DNA from 2 places in the Pseudarthrobacter sp. GQ63 genome. Region 1 is predicted to be linked to the other one. Evidence: riboswitches for the same ligand, from Rfam matches in the RefSeq annotation. Region 1 holds a riboswitch; the other holds the start of a gene.

Region 1 (6,818 bases):
CGCCCTGGGCGCTGAGGTCTCCGGTGCACTGAACCCGAGCCAGCAGATCGTCAAGATCGTCAACGAGGAACTGGTGGAGATCCTCGGTGGTGAAACCCGCCGGATCCGCCTGGCCAAGAGCGGCCCCACCGTCATCATGCTGGCCGGCCTCCAGGGTGCCGGCAAGACCACCCTCGCCGGAAAGCTGTCCAAGTGGCTGAAGGCACAGGGCCACAGCCCGATGCTCGTGGCCTGTGACCTCCAGCGCCCCAACGCCGTGACGCAGTTGCAGATCGTGGGCCAGCGCGCCAAGGTGCCCGTCTTCGCACCGCACCCCGGCGCCACCTACACCGAGCTCGAACACCCTGCCGGGGACCCGGTTGAGGTTGCCCGCGCCGGTGTGGAGGAAGCACGCCAGAAACTCCACGACGTCGTCATCGTGGACACCGCCGGCCGGCTGGGCGTCGATGCCGACATGATGGAGCAGGCGCGCCAGATCCGCCGCGCCATCGTGCCCAACGAGGTCCTGTTCGTCATCGACTCGATGATCGGCCAGGACGCCGTGAACACGGCGCTCGCTTTCGACGAAGGCGTCAACTTCACCGGCATCGTGCTGTCCAAGCTCGACGGCGACGCCCGCGGCGGTGCCGCCCTTTCCGTCGCGTCAGTCACGGGCAAGCCGGTGATGTTTGCGTCCACCGGCGAGGGCCTGGACGACTTTGAGCTTTTCCACCCGGACCGGATGGCCTCGCGCATCCTGGACATGGGTGACGTCCTCACCCTGATCGAGCAGGCCGAGAAGTCCTGGGACAAGGACGAAGCCGCCCGGATGGCGAAGAAGTTCGCCGACCAGGAGGACTTCACCCTTGACGACTTCCTGGCCCAGATGCAGCAGATCCGCAACATGGGCTCCATGAAGAAAATGCTCATGATGATGCCGGGTGCCCAGAACATCCGCCAGCAGCTGGAGCAGTTCGACGAGCGCGAGATCGACCGCGTGGAGGCCATCGTCAGGTCCATGACGCCGCATGAGCGCGTGGCCCCCAAGATCATCAACGGCTCCCGCCGTGCCCGCATCGCCCGCGGTTCCGGCGTCCACGTTTCCGAGGTCAACGGCCTGCTGGAGCGCTTCGCGCAGGCCCAGAAGATGATGAAGAAGATGGCCCAGGGCGGGATGCCGGGCATGCCAGGGATGCCCGGGATGCCGGGGGCCGGCGGCGGTGCCCGGAAGAACGCCAAGAACGCGCCCAAGAAGAAGGCCAAATCCGGCAACCCGGCCAAAGCCGCGCAGGAGCGCAAGGACGCCGAGGCCCGCCGGGCGAACGCCGCCAAGGCGCTGCCCACCGGCGCAGCTTTTGGCCAGCAGGCGGGCGACTTCGATCCCTCCCAGCTGAACCTGCCCAAGGGCTTCGACAAGTTCCTCGGCAAGTAGCCATCCCCCTCTCCCAGCTAGGTAGCGCCAGGTGTCGTTTTGACCGTTCATAACGACACTTGGCGCTACTTGGTTGGGATACCGGTGCCGTGGAATAGGGTTGGGTCATGTTCAAGCAGAGGGTAGTGTTCGCGCACGGCGCGGGCAGCTTCGGCGCCGCAGCCTGGCCCCGCCAGCACGGGATAGCCCTGTCCTACGATGCCCTGTTCCTGCGCCGCCACGGCTTCGATCCCGTTGCCGAACCCACTGCGTCCTCGTTCGCGGAGGACACGCGCATCCTGCTGGAATCCCTTGGGGACGACGGCCGGGGCACCGCCGGCGGGCACGTCGTGGCGCATGCGCAAGGAGCCATCTCCGCCATGATGGCCGCCGTCGAACGTCCGGACCTTGTGTACTCGCTGACCCTGGTGGAGCCGGCCTGCCTGTCCCTGACCGCTGAACTGCCGGCCACGGCGGCGCACATCGGGCTGATGCAGCCCCTGTTCAACGCCCGGCATCAACTCAGTGACGAGGATTTCCAGCGCGAGTTCGTCCGCAGGGTCTATGCCACCGACCTGCAGCAGCCGGTGACTGCCGAGGAGAAGCGTTCTGCCAGGCGGCTGCGGCTGCAGGCGCCGTCCTGGGAAGCCCCGCTGCATATCGTTCCCGGCGTGCCCACGCTCGTCCTGACAGGCGGCTGGGAGCCGCTCTACGAGGAGATCGCCGGCTACCTCCGTGAGACCGGGGCGGATCACCGCACGGCCGCCGGCGGCCACCGGCCCCACGACTCCCCGGAAGGGGACCGCATCATCCGTTCGTTCATCAGCGACTCAGGCCGCGTGGAGGCACGCGCCTCCTGATCCCGCCCGAACCTGCCCTCCACAGGAGCCCGTCCGGCCGGCCCCCAATGACCAGCCGGACGGAACCTGCAGGCTCCTACCGCCCCGGCGGAACGCTCAGCTCCGGCAGATAAACTTTCCCGCCGGCAGCCAGGAATTCTTCGCTCTTGCCCCGCATGCCGGCTGCCGCTTCAGCAAGGGCTGCCTGTGCCTCCGCGGATCCGTATTCGTCCCGGATGTCCTGGCTGATCCGCATGGAGCAAAACTTGGGCCCGCACATGGAGCAGAAGTGGGCCGTCTTGGCCGGTTCGGCCGGGAGGGTCTCGTCGTGGAAGGCCTCGGCCGTCTCCGGGTCCAGCGACAACGCAAACTGGTCACGCCAGCGGAACTCGAAGCGTGCCTTGGACAGTGCGTCATCACGTTCGTGGGCGCCCGGGTGGCCTTTGGCAAGGTCTGCCGCATGGGCAGCGATCTTGTACGTGATCACCCCTGTCTTGACGTCGTCCTTGTTGGGCAGCCCCAGGTGTTCCTTGGGCGTGACGTAGCACAGCATCGCCGTGCCGTAGCGGGCAATTTCCGTGGCTCCAATGGCGGAGGTGATGTGGTCATAGCCCGGGGCAACGTCGGTCACCAGCGGGCCCAGCGTGTAGAACGGTGCGCCCTTGCACAGCTCCTGCTGCCGTTCAACGTTCTCCCTGACCAGGTGGAACGGAACGTGTCCAGGACCCTCCACCATCACCTGGACGTCGTACTCCCAGGCACGCTGCGTGAGCTCGGCGAGGGTGTCCAGCTCGGCAAACTGCGCGGCGTCGTTGGCATCCGCCGTCGCGCCCGGCCGCAGGCCGTCGCCCAGGGAAAACGCGACGTCGTACCGCGCGAAGATCCCGCAGAGCTCGTCGAAGTGCGTGTAGAGGAAGTTCTCCCGGTGGTGCGCCAGGCACCACCCCGCCATGATTGATCCGCCGCGGGACACAATGCCGGTGACGCGGTTGGCGGTCAGGGGAACGTACCGGAGCAGCACGCCGGCGTGGATGGTCATGTAGTCCACGCCCTGTTCGCACTGTTCGATGACGGTGTCGCGGAAGATCTCCCAGGTCAGGGCGTTGGCCTCGCCGTTGACTTTCTCCAGGGCCTGGTAGATGGGGACGGTGCCGATCGGGACAGGCGAGTTGCGGATGATCCATTCCCGGGTGGTGTGGATGTCCTCGCCGGTGGAGAGATCCATGACGGTGTCGGCGCCCCACCGGGTTGCCCACTGCAGCTTGTCCACCTCTTCGGCGATTGAACTGGTCACTGCAGAGTTGCCGATGTTGGCGTTGATCTTCACCAGGAAGGCCTTGCCGATGATCATCGGCTCGGATTCGGGGTGGTTGATGTTGTTGGGAATGATGGCCCGTCCTGCGGCGAGTTCGCTCCGGACCAGTTCAACATCGCAGTTTTCCCGCAGCGCCACGAAGCGCATTTCCGGGGTTATGACGCCCTGCCGTGCGTAGTGCATCTGTGTCACGGTCCGTCCCTCGACGGCGCGGCGGGGCACGGGAGGCGCTCCCTTCCACTCCGCGCTGGCGGCGCCGCGGCGCACGGCCGAGCGGCCGTCGTCGAGCAGGTTCCTCTCCCTGCCGCTGTACGCTTCCGTGTCTGCCCGCGCCTCGATCCAATCCTTGCGGAAAGGAGGAAGACCCTGAACGGGGTCGCTCCCCGGACCGGCCGTCCGGTAAGTCCGGAACGGCTGGTTCGGAACGCCGTTGGGGGACGGCTCCAACGCGATTTCCGTCACGGGAACACGGATACCGGTCCCGGCGTCCTCGAGGTAGGCCAGGGAATGGGATTTCAGGGATTGCGTCACCGGGGGCGGGTTCCCGTCAGTGGTGGCACCCGGGGTGTTGCGGGCAGGGTTCAGCTGCTGATTTGGTGTATTCAAGGAATACTCACTTCCTTCGCCGGCATTACCCGGACAGGTTCGACGGTCGCAGGCTGCGTCAGCCCGATCTCAGCCCCTGCAGGGGCACCCGTGTGGTCAAGATGAAAGCTACCACAGCCTTTCTTTCGGGGCTTGTCACATTGCCGGTGCTAGCCTGACCGGGCAGGAAAGAGGTGCACATGGCAGAAATCATCGAGTTCACGGGGACGGTCCTGACCGGACCCGGGAGTGGACAGCGCGGACTGTGGTCTGTTGACGGGCGCCTGACGTTCCGCCGGCCGGCAAAGGCCCCGGACCGGATCCTGGCGGGATGGGTGCTGCCGGGCTTCGTGGATGCCCACTGCCACATCGGGCTCGGCGTGGGAGGGGCGGTGGATGCTCCGACCGCCGAAGAGCAGGCGCGGACGGACCTGATGGCCGGCACACTGTTGATCCGTGACGCAGGTTCCCCTGCTGACACGCGGTGGCTGCAGGACAGAAAAGACGTCCCGGTGCTGATCCGCGCCGGACGCCACGTTGCGCGCACGCGCCGGTACCTGCGGGGTTTCGCTGAGGAAGTCGAACCGGAGGGCCTGGTGGAAGCTGTCCGTAAACAGGCCAGGGAAGGCGACGGATGGGTCAAGCTCGTGGGGGACTGGATTGACCGCGACGCCGGCGACCTCGCGCCGTCGTTCCCTGCCGCCGTCGTCCGCGATGCCGTCCTGGCCGCCCATGACGAAGGCGCACGCGTTACCGCCCACTGCTTCGCGGAAGAGACGCTCGGTGACGTGCTGGACGCCGGCATCGACTGCGTCGAGCACGCCACCGGCCTCCTGCCGAGGCACCTGCCCAGGTTCGTGGAGCAGAAGGTGCCCATTGTGCCCACCCTGGTCAACATCGCCACGTTCCCGGACATTGCTGCCCAGGCGGCGCCCAAGTTTCCGCGGTATGCGGCGCACATGCGTTCACTGTGGGAACGGCGGAAGGAACGGGTGCTTGAGGCGTTCGAGGCAGGCGTGCGGATCTACGCCGGGACCGACGCCGGCAGCGTGATCAGGCACGGCAGGATCGCCGACGAGATCCTGGCCCTCCATGCTGCGGGCCTGCCCATGGCGTCTGCCCTGGACGCCGCGTGCTGGAGTGCGCGGGAGTGGCTGGGCGCGGACGGCCTGGAAGAAGGGGCGCGGGCAGATGTTGTCGTGTGCCGGGAAGACCCGCGGAAGGTACCGGAGGCGGTCCATGGCCTGGCGCACGTTGTCCTGGGCGGTCGGGTCATCCGCTGAAAAGATATCCGGCCCGGGACTTGGAATAAATTGAAGCTTCAAGTAATTTTAAGAGTGTAAGGGCTGCCGACCGGAAGGCCCACAGCACCGGGAGTTATCAATGACTGCACAAGCCGCAAGCCAGGACCTTCTGCCTGCCGACCTCGCCATGGGCACCGTGATGCTCAAGGTGGGCGACATGGAGGTGATGACCGATTACTACCAGCGCGCCCTCGGCCTGGAGGTCATTGCCGAGCAGGACGGCGGAATCTACCTCGGCCGGCTGCAGAAGCCGCTTGTGCACCTGGCTCCCGCGCCCGGGCTGAACCTTCCGGGCAGGGGAGAGGCCGGCCTGTTCCACACTGCGCTGCTGTTTGAGAACCAGGCAGACCTGGCCGCCACCATCGCCACCGCCGCCCGGTTCGAACCGCGCTCGTTCACCGGCAGCGCCGACCACCTTGTCAGCGAAGCCTTCTACTTCAACGACCCCGAGGGCAACGGCATCGAGCTCTACTGGGACAGGCCGCGCAGCAACTGGTCCTGGAACGGCACTGACGTGGTGATGGACAGCCTGGCCCTCCCGCCGCAGCGGTACCTCGAGCAGCACCTGACGGAAGATTCCCTGGAGCGCCAGCTCGGGTCCGTGGCGGGCGTCGGCCACGTGCACCTCCAGGTGGGCGACGTCCAGACGGCCCGCGACTTCTACGTGGGGACCCTCGGCTTCGAGAAGACCGCCGGCTGGCACGGACAGGCCCTGTTTGTCTCTGCCGGCCGCTACCACCACCACATGGCCATGAACGTCTGGAACAGCCGCGGGGCGGGACCGCGCAAGGACACCCTCGGCCTGGGCGAGGTCCTTATCGAGGTGCCGTCAGGGGACGACGTCGGCTCCCTCGCCGACCGCCTCAAGGTCGCCGGCGTTGCCGCGCACCACACCGGAGCCGAACTCCGCTTCGGGGATCCGTGGCGCAACCGCATCCGTGTGGCTGTGCGCTGAGCACCGGCTGTGCCACGCATGATTCCAACCGGGCTGAATCCGAACTGGGCTGAATTCGAACTAGGCTGAATTCGAACGGCCGGGCAGGAGCAGCCTCCCGGCGGCACCACCGCCAACGGAATGAGGGCAATCCCCATGGGCTTCACCGAGATCTTTGTTGCCACCCACGACGCAGCACTGAAGCGTGCCGGCGTCCTTGACGGCGGCGGCAGCGCTCCCGCAGGTGACGCGGTCCGGATCCCGGACATCAGCGATTTCGAAGTGGAGCAGCTGGGCGACCTGGCCGGTACCGCCGTGCACGCCGGAGGAGCGGATTACGAACTGACCATGGTGGATGTGGGCAGCGATTCGCTCCTGGCCGTGCCCCCGGCCATGGTGCGCGCCCTGGCGGACCTGCTGTCCTATGAAACCGAAGGGGAAGGCGACATCC
Region 2 (6,818 bases), on a different contig from region 1:
GGTTGATCAGGCTGGCACAGAGCAGTGCCACTCCGGCGTTCTTGCTGCTGTTGACGTCCACAGAACCCGAAAGGGTGTGTCCGCCCTCAACCCGCAGGTGCGTCATCTGCGGCTTGCCCACGTTCACGATGCTCCTGCCAAAGATCGCTTCAAGGCGCTGGATCATTCTGAGGCTCAGGTTTTGCTTGCCCTGCTCCATCCGGGCAACGGCGCTTTGGCTCGTACCCAGCTCGGAAGCCAGCTGGCCCTGGGTCCAGCCCTTCTCACTGCGGGCGTCCCTCAACATGGCGGCAACGTGTTCGGCGGTTTCCTGCGTCATAGTCAAATTTATATCACAGATGAGCTATTCGACAGTGGCCGACCTCCCTGGCGGGCCGATATAACGATTCGTTACCCATCCCATGCGATATAGCCGGTAATCGAGGCACCTTGACCTCTTCGTGCCAACGGCGGGACACTGGATGAGGACCTCTTCGTCCAGCGGCAACGGAGGCAGCATGCGCCGCACACCAGCCAGCGAGGCGCCGCCAAGCACCACAAAGCGGGGCAGGGCGCAGTCACACCGGGTACTGCCCGCCGGAAACCCACGGGCCGCGCCGGGAATGTTCGGCCTGCTTCTTGCCGCGCTGCTCCTGGTCACCGGCGCCCCCGCCTACGCCGTTCCCTCACCCGGGGAGGGGCAGCAGTCATTTCTGGGTAACGACATCTCGTGGCCGCAGTGCAACGGAGAATTTCCCTCGGAACAGGCGTTTGCCATTGTGGGCGTCAACAATGGCCTGGCCAACACCACGAATCCCTGCCTGTCCGAGCAGCTCAGGTGGGCGGAAGATTCCGCCGGCCATCCCGGCCAGCCCACAGTCTCCCTGTACGTCAACACCGCCAATCCTGGCGCCGCGGGCTCCTGGTGGCCGGAAAACGACGAGTACCCGCCCGGCAGGGAAGTCCACAACCCTTACGGCCCCTGCAGGGCCGGGGACTACGGCAAGGCCTGCGCTTATATGTACGGCTTCGCCAAGGCGTACGACGACGCGTACTTCCGCGGGATCAGCAACCCCTCCTCGTACTTCTGGTGGCTGGACGTTGAGACGGAGAACAGCTGGTCCCGCACCGACAAGGATGCCAACCGGACCGTCCTCGAAGGCATGACTGATTTCTTCCACAGCATCGGAGCCGAGGTGGGGATCTACTCTACCGGCCAGCAGTGGGACCGGATTGTCGGAAGAGTCAGCAGCTCGAGCAACCTTTATTCGCTTCCCAGCTGGCTGGCCGGGTCCCTCAACGCCTCCGGGGCGGCGAGCTCCTGTTCACAGGAGCCGCTGACGGGCGGCGGCAGGGTGGTGCTGGCCCAGTTCGTGTCCAAGGGTTTCGACTACAACTATGCCTGCCCCTAGGCCGGCCCAGGTATCAGCTTCCCAGCCACACCATGTTCCATGTCCCCAGGGACACTGCTGCAACCACCGCTGTTCCCGCCATCACGACGCCCCCGGCAAGCACCCAGGCATCGAGCGTGCTGAAGGTGGATTCGCGCGCCCACGTCCGGCGTCCGCCGCCGAAACCGCGCGCTTCCATGGTCACTGCCAGCCGTGACGCCCGGCGGATTGCCTGCACCAGGAGCCCGAAGCTCTGCCCCAGCGTCGCTTTCAACCGCTGCACGGCGTTGCCGCGCGAACCCACGCCCCGGGCCCTGCGCGCCATGCCGATGGTCTGCCACTCTTCCGCCATCAGGCCCACCAGCCTCATGGCGGCAAGGGTCCCCAGCACAAAGCGGTGCGGCAGGCGGGCCTTCTGTGCCAGGGCATCGGCCAGGTCCGTGGGGTCGGTGCAGCTCATGAGCAGCACCGCCGGAAGGGCGATGGCCAGCCCGCGCAGCATGAAGCCGATCCCCAGTTCCAGCGAGCCTTCGCTCATGGTCCAGATGCCGACGTCGATCAGCGTCCTTCCGCTGTCCGGAGCCAGGATTGAGGTACTCCACCCCCCCACGGCCGCTGCGAGGATCAGCGGCCAGCCGCGTTGCCACAGCAGCGTCAGCGTCAGGCCTGCGAGCGGGAACAGCAGGAATTCGAAGGCCAGCGCCACCGACGCGGAAACCCAGTCGATCGAAAGCGCCAGCACTGCCGTGATGAGGAAGACGGCGGCGAACTTGCTCAGGGGATTGGCGCGGGTCAGCAGGGCCTGGTTGTCCCGCAGGTTCAGTTCCTGCCTCATGGCGCCACCGGTTCCCCGGCAGCCATCCGCAGCTCGGTTCCACCCAGCGCGGCGGTGAACTCGGCGTCGTGCGTCACGGACACCACGGCGGTGCCGCCATCCAGGAGCTCGGACAGGAACGAGGCCAGCTCCGCCCAGGTGTTGGCGTCCTGGCCGAACGTCGGCTCGTCCAGCACGAGCACGCGGGGATGTGCCGCCAGGACCGTGGCCACGGAGAGGCGCCGCTTCTCGCCGCCGGACAGCGTAAAGGGGTTCGCGTCCACGAGGTGGGTCAGCCGCAACCGCTCCAGCAGCTCGTCCACGCGTTCCTCACCGTGCCCCAGGTGCCGCGGACCGAACAGGAGTTCGTCCAGCACCTTCCCGGTGACGAACTGGTGCTCTGGCTCCTGGAACACGGTGCCAATCCGCTCGATGAGCTGCTCGGCTTTCCACTTATAAGGGTCTATCCCGGCGCCACGGCTGAGGTCCAGGGTGGCGGACACCTTTCCAGCCACGGGCTCCAGGAGTCCTGCAAGGGTCAGCGCAAACGTTGACTTGCCCGCGCCGTTGGGGCCTGTGATGGCCAGCGCCTGCCCTGCCCGGACCTGCGCGGAAATATCGTGCTGGACGGGCGCTGGGGGCACCTTCCGAAAGCCGCTGCGGCGCGGACGTTCCCGGGAAACCGCAAGGTGTTCGGCCGCCAGCAGGAGGCCGCCGGAGCCGGCAGCCGGGTTGCCCGACCTTGCACGCGTCTCAGGAACATACCCGGGCACCCACACACCGGCCGCCGCCAGCATGGTCCGCGCGTCCGCGAGCACCCGGTCCGGAGGACCGTCAAGCAGCACGGCATCATCAGTGGCGCTGCCCGGCTGCAGCACCACGATTCGGTCCACCAGGTCCTTCCACACGGACACCCGGTGCTCCACCACAACCAGCGTGGCACCGGTTTTGTCCAGGCAGCGGCCCACGGCGTCGCGGACTTCCAGCACACCGGCAGGGTCCAGGTTCGCCGTGGGCTCGTCGAGCAGAATCAGGCCAGGCCGCATGGCGAGGATTCCTGCCAGCGCCAAGCGCTGTTTTTGCCCGCCGGACAGGGCCGACGTCGGGTGGTCCAGCGGCAGGTGGGAAAGTCCGACGTCGTCCAGCGCCTCGTGCACGCGGGCCCAGATGGCTTCGCGGGGCACGGCGAGGTTCTCGGCGCCGAAGGCGACGTCGTCGCCAACGCGGGAGAGGACAACCTGCGTCTCCGGGTCCTGCTGCATCAGTCCGGCCCGGCCGCGCTGCTCGCGGGGCACGGCACCGTCAACCAGCAGCGAACCCGTCTCGTCGGACTCGCTGGCGTCGCCGCCGTCGTCTATGTCCCCCAGTACCCCTGCCAGGGCATGCAGGAGCGTGGACTTGCCCGCGCCGGATGGCCCCAGGAGGAGCACGCGCTCCCCCGGGCGGATCTCCAGGTCGAGGCCACGGACGGCCGGCTTGGCGCGCCCCGCATGGCGCCAGCCCCAGCCGCGGGCTGTGACGGCAGCCGGACGCACCGCGACGGATGCCTCGTGCCGCGAAGGGGCGCCCATCAGGAGAAGACGGGCTCCGTTGCCGCCTTGCGTGATGCAAAGGAGCTCAGGACCCCTGTCCTGGCCAGGCCGCGGGTGGCCATCCAGGACAGGGCTCCGGCGATGATGGCGCCGGAGATGGCGGTGAAGATGATGTAGGCCAGCTTGTCGCCGGCGGCGTAGGCGATGTTCCAGCCCCACGGCGCGAAGGAGTCGTTCAGGCCGCAGAAAAGGCCGGCGGCGGCGCCGGCAAGCAGTGCCACGGGCAGGTTGAACTTCCGGTACACGAAGATGGCGAAGATGATCTCGGCACCCAGGCCCTGGACGAATCCTGAGAACAGAACGGACGCCCCGTACTGGGAGCCCATGAACAGTTCACCTGTGGCGGCCACCGTCTCGCAGAAGAGCGCGGCGCCTGGCTTGCGGATGATGAGCATGCCCAGGACGGCCGGGATCATCCAGCCGCCGGCGATGAGGCCGGTCAGGGGCGGGTAGACGGCGTTCATGGGTCCCGAGACTGCGGCCGCCCCCTGGGACCAGGCCCAGAAAATGACGCCGCCGGCAACGGCAATAAGGGCCGCCACCACGATGTCCACGACGCGCCAGGACTTGCCGGCGGGCTTCTTGACTGCTGTTGTTGCCATGTGATCCTCCTGAGGAACAGGAGGGGAAAGTGGACGCGGCTACCGGCACTGCTGCCGCTGCGCGCACTTCGAGAACTCGACTCCCTTGCGCCGGTACTAACCGGATCAGGTTCGAGGGTCTGCGGCTGTCCGCACTCTCAGCGCCCACCTGCGGTCCCTGGCATGGCCAGTGATGCCGACGGCGGCGCTCCCCTGTCGTTGAATGATTCTGTTTGGTGAAATATCCGCCCTGTTGGGCGTGGTCCAGTTTACCGCAGGGAGGGGTAGATTGTGGGCCATGACTGCGAATCCACCAGATGTGACCGAGTACGATCCGGATTCCCGCGATGCCCAGCCGGAGGGATCCCTTGAAGCCTTGATCGCCCGGATCGAGGCGGAGATCCGGGAGCTCCAATTTCCCGGCTTCTCCCTGGACGACTCCCTGAACCTGGGACTGCTCCTGGTGGAGCTGGGCAAGGAGCGCGGGCTCCCCATCGCCATCGACATCACCAAGGGTGAGCAGGTCCTCTTCCACGTGGCCCTGCCGGGGGCAACGCCGGACAACGGGCACTGGATCCGGGCCAAGAAGCGGACCGCCGCCCGGTACGAGGTTCCTTCCCTGCTGGTGGGGCTGCGCGCCCGGCGCGGCGGCGGACGTATTGAAGACAACGCCTGGTTCGACCAGGCCCTCTACGCCGCGCACGGCGGCTCCTTCCCCGTGTACGTCACCGGGGTGGGCGCCGTAGCAACCGTCACCGTGTCCGGATTGCCGCAGGTGCAGGACCATGACCTGGTGGTCGAGGCACTCCGCGACATCCTCCGGTCGGCTGGCGCGGAGTGACGCCCTGAAAGCCTGCACCGCGCGGCGCCCTGCCGGCCAGGGATGACAGGTTTTTCCTGGCATGGACACCCCTGCAAGGCCGGGAGTACATTCGAGCGCAGTGGCGGGTGATCAATCCAGGAGGGCGTCGTGACCGGTCCAGCAACCGAGAACCAGGTCCGGGCGGCGCTGGACAAAGCCTGGGACGAGATGATTTTCATCGGCCCGGACCACCCCTACTATTCCCTGCTGGCGGAACTGGTGTCCGCCGTCGGGAAGTCCTGGCAGCAAGGCTACGACCACGGCCGCCGCGGAGGTCCATACACAAACCCCTACTCATGGGCCGGCCCGGAAGGCTAGTGACCGGCGCCCAAACACCGGCGGAATACAAAGCCTGCTTAGCAATTATTTAGTAATCATGCTTACTATGTTGTCTCCAGGGTTTGAGGAGTACAGCACATGGCAGCCAGCATCCGCCGGGCAGGCGCCCGAACAGGCCTGCAGAAGGCTGCGCTCGCAACGGGCGCCGTGTTCTGCCTGGCCGGCATCCTGGGATTCATTCCCGGCGTCACCTCACACTATGACGCGCTCCACCTGGCCGGGCACGGCTCAGGAGCGCTGCTGCTCGGGATCTTCCAGGTGTCCGTTCTCCACAACGCCGTGCACCTGCTCTTTGGACTTACCGGCGTCCTCATGTCGCGCTCGCACCCGCAGGCACGGAACTTCCTCATCTACGGCGGTGTCATCTACCTGGTCCTCTGGCTGTACGGCCTCCTGGTCGGTGACACCACCCCGGCGAACTTCCTCCCCGCAAACGATGCCGACAACTGGCTCCACCTGGTTCTTGGCCTGGCCATGATTGCCCTGGCCATCATGCTCGCCCGTGGACCAGACCCGGCCGCTGCCGGAGACGGCTCCGGCGCCGGCAGCTCCAGCACCGCCTCGTCTCCAGCGCCCGGCACCCGCGGCCGCTGACCACCATCTTCCGGCCCCCAGTGCAGGGGGCACGGAACCCGGCACACGCCAGACCTGAAGGAGCACCATGAAAATCCCAGCAGCACGGGGTCCCGTCAGCACCGCATTATTCAGCGTCCTCGCGGAGCTGCCGGGCACGGACGGGGGCGCCCTTGAGGCCCTGCACCGGACGGTGGCCGGCAATCTTCCCGAGACCCTGGACATCATAGGCGACGACGACCTCCAGCTGACGCTCTTCTGCCTCTACGAGCTCCACTACTCGGGCCTTGAGGGCGTAGGTGACGAGTGGGAGTGGGCCCCGGAACTGATCCGGGTGCGCCAGCTGCTGGAAAAACCGTTCGAAGCCGCGCTCCGGGAGGCTGCCGCGGCCGCCGCCGGTGACCTGGACCTTCCCGCCGGACCCGGTGTCACCAGCGACGCAGTGGCAGACATCCTGTTCGGCCTGGCTGCACGCGACACCGGCCCCAGCCTCTCCCGGTATGTGGCCCGGAAGGCCAGCCTGGGCCAGCTCAAGGAATTCCTGATCCACAAGTCCATCTACCAGCTGAAGGAAGCCGACCCGCACACCTTCGCCATCCCGCGGCTCTCCGGCAGGCCGAAAGCGGCACTGGTGGAAATCCAGGCGGACGAGTACGGCGGTGGACGGCCCGAGCGGATGCACAGCGC

The links. Region 1 has a riboswitch for thiamine pyrophosphate ahead of thiC (phosphomethylpyrimidine synthase ThiC). Riboswitches for the same ligand answer to the same signal wherever they lie in the genome.
Region 2: another riboswitch for thiamine pyrophosphate. It lies ahead of AC6CHP_RS07510 (ECF transporter S component); the one in region 1 lies ahead of thiC (phosphomethylpyrimidine synthase ThiC).

Annotation. Positions count from the first base shown of each region.
Region 1 covers NZ_JCAXEF010000001.1:908,057-914,874, forward strand. Annotated here, with positions in the region: gene ffh (signal recognition particle protein) at 1-1,411, shown strand, start outside; gene AC6CHP_RS04345 (alpha/beta fold hydrolase) at 1,519-2,250, shown strand; gene thiC (phosphomethylpyrimidine synthase ThiC) at 2,327-4,150, opposite strand; TPP riboswitch at 4,145-4,252, opposite strand; gene AC6CHP_RS04355 (amidohydrolase family protein) at 4,330-5,412, shown strand; gene AC6CHP_RS04360 (VOC family protein) at 5,513-6,388, shown strand; gene AC6CHP_RS04365 (hypothetical protein) at 6,524-6,818, shown strand, end outside.
Region 2 covers NZ_JCAXEF010000003.1:56,362-63,179, reverse strand. Annotated here, with positions in the region: gene AC6CHP_RS07530 (UDP-N-acetylglucosamine 1-carboxyvinyltransferase) at 1-319, opposite strand, end outside; gene AC6CHP_RS07525 (glycoside hydrolase family 25 domain-containing protein) at 603-1,391, shown strand; gene AC6CHP_RS07520 (energy-coupling factor transporter transmembrane component T family protein) at 1,405-2,205, opposite strand; gene AC6CHP_RS07515 (ABC transporter ATP-binding protein) at 2,202-3,755, opposite strand; gene AC6CHP_RS07510 (ECF transporter S component) at 3,755-4,378, opposite strand; TPP riboswitch at 4,443-4,582, opposite strand; gene AC6CHP_RS07505 (heme-degrading domain-containing protein) at 4,656-5,198, shown strand; gene AC6CHP_RS07500 (hypothetical protein) at 5,328-5,537, shown strand; gene AC6CHP_RS07495 (DUF4383 domain-containing protein) at 5,637-6,152, shown strand; gene AC6CHP_RS07490 (iron-containing redox enzyme family protein) at 6,220-6,818, shown strand, end outside.